Regions from separate parts of the Microbulbifer spongiae genome, predicted to be linked through region 1. Evidence: predicted binding sites of a transcription regulator. Region 1 holds the regulator's gene; the other holds the start of a gene.
The links. Region 1 encodes PhoB, which activates phosphate uptake and scavenging genes when phosphate is short. Its sites were predicted from a motif close to TGTCATAAANNTGTAACA; they were not measured.
Positions count from the first base shown of each region.

Region 2: a site for PhoB is predicted at 1,977-1,994, ahead of M8T91_RS13800 (alkaline phosphatase PhoX). Genes of this name have one in related genera too.

Region 1 is NZ_CP098023.1:4,344,582-4,347,735, reverse strand. Features, by position in the region: gene M8T91_RS18075 (chorismate--pyruvate lyase family protein) at 1-136, shown strand, start outside; gene ubiA (4-hydroxybenzoate octaprenyltransferase) at 172-1,014, shown strand; gene phoB (phosphate regulon transcriptional regulator PhoB) at 1,123-1,827, shown strand; gene phoR (phosphate regulon sensor histidine kinase PhoR) at 1,965-3,154, shown strand, end outside.
Region 2 is NZ_CP098023.1:3,302,592-3,305,745, reverse strand. Features, by position in the region: gene M8T91_RS13805 (oxidoreductase) at 1-145, shown strand, start outside; gene M8T91_RS13800 (alkaline phosphatase PhoX) at 645-1,874, opposite strand; gene M8T91_RS13795 (universal stress protein) at 2,542-2,982, opposite strand.

The sequences.
Region 1 (3,154 bases):
TGCCTGGGGGCGCCGCTCCACATTCTGGCTGCGGGACAAGCCACTGCTGGTAGCCGAGACTTTTCTCTCGAGCTTCCGGCCCGACGGGCCGCCCAGCGGGGCCACCGCATCCAACGACAGAGAGAATCCGCCTTGATCAGCGAATATCTTGCACGGCGCTGGCCCGCTGTGATGCCCTACTGGCAGCTGGCACGTATGCACAAGCCCATTGGTATACTGCTACTGCTGTGGCCCACCTGGTCCGCGCTGTGGCTGGCCGCCGGCGGTTGGCCTGGATTGCACCTGTCAGCCGTGTTTACGCTCGGGGTGATCCTGATGCGCGCAGCTGGCTGTGCGGTCAACGACTTCGCCGATCGTGAAATTGATCGCCATGTGAAACGCACAGCGGGGCGTCCGCTCGCCACCGGCAGTATCTCCCCCCGTGCGGCTCTGGGGCTATTCGCCGGACTCAGCGCTGTGGCTTTCGGGTTGGTGCTGACTACCAACACACTCACGATAACCCTGTCGCTGCCGGCCCTGGGGCTCGCTTTTTGCTACCCCTTTGCCAAGCGTCACACCCATCTGCCGCAGGTAGTCCTGGGGGCCGCTTTCAGTATGGGTATCCCCATGGCTTTTGCCGCGGTCAGCGGCGAAATCCCCCCCCAGGCATGGCTGTTGTACACAGCAAACCTGTTGTGGACCCTGTGCTACGACACCTTCTACGCGATGGTGGACCGCGACGACGATCTGAAAATCGGGGTGAAATCCACAGCAATCCTGTTTGGCGACATGGATAGGGGTTTGACTGCAACCCTGCAGCTATTGGTATTGATCGCTCTTTTGTTCCTCGGTCAGCGCTTTGGATTGGGCACCGTCTATTATTTGGGTTTGGTCGCTGTGGCGATACTCTTCACCTACCAGCAGTGGCTGATTCGCAAGCGGGAGCGGGATGCCTGTTTTCAGGCTTTTCTCAACAATAACTGGGTGGGTTTGGCTATTTTCATGGGTATATCAATGCAATACCTGCTGAATTAGCCCAGCATTGGGAGCCTGGGGGCGATCGTCATATATTTGTCATACTATTCCCGTTTAATCCCCGGCGGTGATGGGAAATCCTGACAACAGAGCGGAAATAGCAGACAAATGCATAGTAAAACGATCCTGATTGTCGATGATGAGGCCGCGGTGCGCGATATGCTGCGGGTGGCACTGGAAATGGCGGATTACCGTTGTCTGGAGGCGGAGAATGCGCGCGAGGCCCACGCTCTGGTTATCGACGAAAAGCCGGACTTGATTCTGCTGGACTGGATGCTGCCGGATGTGTCCGGGGTGGAACTGGCCCGGCGTCTCAAGCGCGACGAACTGACCACTGCCGTGCCCATTATCATGCTCACCGCGAAAGGCGAGGAAGATAATAAAATCAAAGGGCTAGAGACCGGCGCGGACGACTATATTACCAAGCCCTTCTCCCCCCGCGAACTGGTGGCCAGACTGAAAGCGGTGTTGCGCCGCGCTGGCCCGGCCACTCCCGAGGACCCCCTCAGCGCCGGGCATCTGGTACTGGACCCTCTCAGTCACAGGGTCACCATCAAGGGCCAACCGGTCGATATGGGCCCCACCGAATTCCGCCTCCTTACTTTCTTCCTCTCCCACCAGGAGCGCGCCTATACCCGCACCCAGCTGCTCGACCATGTCTGGGGTGGTAATGTCTATGTGGAGGAGCGCACCGTGGACGTACATATCCGCCGCTTGCGCAAGGCCCTAGCACTGGACCGCCACGACCGCTATATCCAGACGGTGCGGGGCACCGGCTATCGATTTTCTGTGCAAACTGTTGAAAAAGTGTGACAATTTCACCGGGCAGACACTGGTGCCCGCGGAATCCCCACCGATACGCCCATTGCTCAGCGGGCGGATTTCCAGAGGTGATTCAGTTGGGGAGGAAACGATCCCCCCTGTTGTCCGTTTGGTAACACGACTTGGCTATGTTTGATCGCAGTATTGGCGAGTTTTCGCGTTTTGTCCTTATTGCCCTGGGCTGCATCATCCTCGGTTTCATCTGGGGCAACTGGTCGATTGCCCTGATCGCGGGCCTGGCTGTCTATCTGGTATCGCTGTTGTGGCAGCAGCATCGCTTCAATCGCTGGCTGGCCGGTGGCCGGCGCGGCCCGTCGCCCTCCACCTTTGGCATCTGGGGGGAGATCTACGACGATTTCTACCGTATACAGCGCCGCCACCGCCGTGAAAGACAGAAATTGCACGCCATGTTGCGCCGGGTACAGGACAGCACCAATGCCCTGAGAGAGGGCATAGTGGCGTTGGAGAACGGCGATAATCTGGCTTGGTGGAACCCCGCCGCCGGTGAACTCCTCGGCCTGCAGGCCAGTGATACCGGGCAGTCGCTGGTCAACTTTGTGCGTGACCCCGGCTTTGTCAGTTACATGCACAGCGACGCCAGCGGAGTGCGGGAGCCCCTCACCCTGCCAGCCCCCGGCAACGAGGCCCTCCTACTTCAGCTGGAAGTCACCCGCTACGGCCAGAATGAAGCACTGGTCATTGTTCGCGATATCACCCGCCTGCGCAATCTGGAACAAATGCGCCGCGATTTCGTCGCCAATGTTTCCCATGAACTGCGCACGCCCCTGACCGTGATCACCGGCTACTTGGAAACCCTGCAGGGCAGTGATGTGGCACCGCCACCCTGGCAGCGGCCATTGGCACAAATGGAGGAGCAGGCCGCGCGCATGGCGGCACTCGTCAACGATCTGCTGCTGTTGGCGCGCCTGGAGACCTCTGAGTGCAAGATTGGTGATGTGCCGGTGGATGTAAGCGAACTGATAGGGCGGGTTGCGCGGGAGGCGCGCAGTTTTAGCGGCGGTCGCCACAAGGTCTTGGTACAGTGCGAAACCGACAGCCGCATCCGTGGCGACGCCGGCGAGCTGCACAGCGCCTTCGCCAACCTGGTGCTCAACGCCGTGAAGTACAGCCCGGCGGGGGGGACAATCCAGCTGCGTTGGTGGCAGGACCGTCGTGGCGGTCATTTTAGTGTACAGGACCAGGGCATCGGCATAGATCCGGTACATATTCCCCGATTGACAGAACGCTTTTACCGGGTCGATCCCGGTCGTTCGCGGGGCAGTGGTGGGACCGGGCTGGGATTGGCCATCGTTAAGCA
Region 2 (3,154 bases), 1.0 Mb from region 1:
GAAAGCCGGAGATTTTTATGGACCAAAATTTGGCTTGATAGGCAGTCCGAAGCAGTTAAAACTCGACAGGAAAGCTCTGGACGAATCGGTCGCAGATAGACTTTGGGATGTGTCCGAAAAAATCACGCAAGTTTCATATAATTAGGTGCTGTATTACTGGGCAGAGAAATCTTACCCCAGTAATCTGGGGCTCGCCCCTGTCCCGCTGCATTGTAGATCCACCCATCAGTCATCTTTTGGCGATATCAATTTGGCGCTTTTCGTTTTAGCGGTGTAAATCCACTAGTGTGTGCCTGATATCTCTACCAGACAACCACGAACTAATTCCGGACACTGCGCCGGTTTTTTATACCTGGAGAAAGTGACACCACAAATGGACTGGAGGCCGCAAGTGTCACATTCTTTAGAGCAGTGTACTATCATACTCCCCCCTTTGGTGCTTATCGCCGGGTACTTTCACAAAGTTGAAACCCTGCAGGCCAGTGCTGTGGCCGAGGGTCCGGAGAGCGGTACACTGAACAAAGCCGTGTGGCGTATTGAGTCGATCATACCGCATCCGTTGCAACTATGGTGGTACGCACGATGCTCAGGTAAAGACGCCAGGAAAATGTCCACGCTCGCATCAGCGGAACGCAGGCCCCAGCCTAAAGTGCCAGAATCTCAGAAAACGGACCGGTTACCTCATAGGTAATGCCAAGACCGGAGCCACCGCCAAACACTTCACTGCCCCGCTGGGAGCTAAAATACAGCCGACTGTGATCCGGGCTGAAAGCAGGACCAGTGATCTCAGAATTGTCCTGGCCAACGATCTGCAGCAGGGGGGCCAGGTTACCCTCCTGATCAATCACCACGATCTGCATGTCGCCACCATCTTCCGCTACCAGCAGGTCGCCGCCAGAGGATACGGTAATGTTATCCACGCCGGTGAGAATCGGTTCCGATGCGGTGGCGGCATCGTACAGGATACTCAACTGGTTGAGGTTGGTATCCAGCTTCCATACCCGGTTATCGCCTTTGGTCGTGAAATAGACGAAGCCATCGGTGTACCAGATACCTTCGCCGCCATTAAAAGTGGTGCTTTCCGGCAGTTGCTGGCGCGTGGGTGTTTGGAATAAGTTAGGGGTAGGATTGGGTACGTTGAGCCAAGTTACATAGCCCTGGCTGTCCACTGAGGCGGCCTGTAACATGCCGGCGTGGAGGTTCAGCCGGTTCTGGCTGTCCAGGCCGTCGGGTAAGAAGCGGTAAAAGCGGCCATCGCGTTCATCCTCGGTCAGAAAGAGCTGACCCAGTAAGGTATCAACGGCCACGGCCTCGTGCTTGAAGTAACCCAGGGCCGGGCGTTCTTCGGCAGCTTTCTGGCCGTAGGGATCACACTCGAAGACACGTCCAAAGTCGACTTCTTCACAGCTCAGCCAGCTGTTCCAGGGTGTAGGGCCGCCAGCGCAGTTAATGTTGGTGCTGCCGAGGATGCGGTAAGCATCGTCAACCACACCATCGGGACGAAAGCACACGGCGGAAACACCGCCGCCCAGCGGGGCAATGGTTTCACTGTTGGAGACATAGATCCAGCCGCCGTCCTGGGTGGGGAAAGTGGCGCCACCATCAGGGTAGATATGCCAGCGGTAGCTGGTGCGTCTCCACCAGCGGTCTTTGATCAGGCGCTGGCCGGCGGCGGCAACAATGCGGCTGCGGAAGCCTAAGGGTAGGCGTAGTCCGAGATCGTTAGGTGCCTCCAAATCGCCCACCTGGACCAGGCCATAGGCTTGCAGGGGCCGTGTCATAGCCAGAAGACTCGGCCCCAGGGCCAGAGCGGCCAGTCCGGCGCTGCCGGTGCGGATGAGTTTACGGCGAGTAAGCGTGTGTGGATCGCTCATGCGTTAAATCTCCGTCGTTGATTGGAATGGTGGGCTTTTCGTGGGCCAACTTCCATATTGAGTCAGAGGTATGACAGGGTCGTGGGGTGGGGATGTTAGTTTGGAGACGTTTATATGACATGAGTAGGAAATTGCTATTGCACGAAGTATTTTTGAACCCCACGGTAGAGACATAAAAGCAGAAACTGACCCTGGAGAGTGTCGTTAAAACCTACTTGCGTCACCATTGTCCGGTGTCAAGTTCTGGAGCTGTGCACAAAAAGGCCATTTATTCATCTGCCACAAAGGTTACGTTTCTGTGTACCGAAAACTGGCAGTGTTGAAGTCAGCGCTTAGATCCTGCTTAGCGCCATCAGCTTTCGCAGGTATTTCAACGGGTTGCGGGAGATGAGAAATTGACTTTCAGGAGGCGCAGAAAAATTCGCAGAATCGGAACAGGGCCTCTGCGACCTTTTTTCTGAATGTTCCCTGTTCACCTCCCCTTGTCTATAGACTGCTCATCCCGATGGATACGGATTTCATCGTATCATAGCCGGGTATGCCTGAATTGTTATATGCTGCCCAAACCTCCAGGCCGGACGACTTTTAGATCTCTGGGAAATGGAAGGTAATTCTTCCAGGGGGATATTGAGCTCCCCCAAAATAAGTACAGCCCATTCTCCAGAGATTAAGGTACCAGTGTAATAGGCTTACCCACTGTATGGGCAAGAGAATTAGCTACGCTTCCCAACACCAGATTCGCGAAGCGGGACCGACCGCGGCGTCCAACAAATATCTGGTTTGCTTTGGTTTCTTTTGCCCTTTTGTGAATAACCTCAACTGGTTTACCCCAGAGATATTCACTCTCAATCGCCACACCACTGTCTTTGTGTTTCTCAATGATGGGCGCTAGTATGTTGTTGTTGGCGTAATCTTTTTCTTCTTCTTTTCCACCATTGTCAGTATGATAAACCACTTCATCGGTAGAATCATTGCTTGACCATGGTATAACAGTGATCATGCGTATTCTTGCCCCAGTCTGTTTTGCCATACTAACGGCATAATCAGCAGCGCGGTTTCCCCATTCGCTACCATCTACAGCCACTAAATAGATTTTTTGGGTAGGCATTGTGCTTCTCCTTGATGTATGTTCGTAATAGCTATGGAAATAACCATTCCGTAGTTTGTAAAAGTTATGACAGAGTATTCAGCTCAAAAGAACCTTACTCACCTTAACGCATAATAATATTATGTAATAGCCCCCTGGGACAAAATTTCACACTCCCGAGCTTTGCTGAACA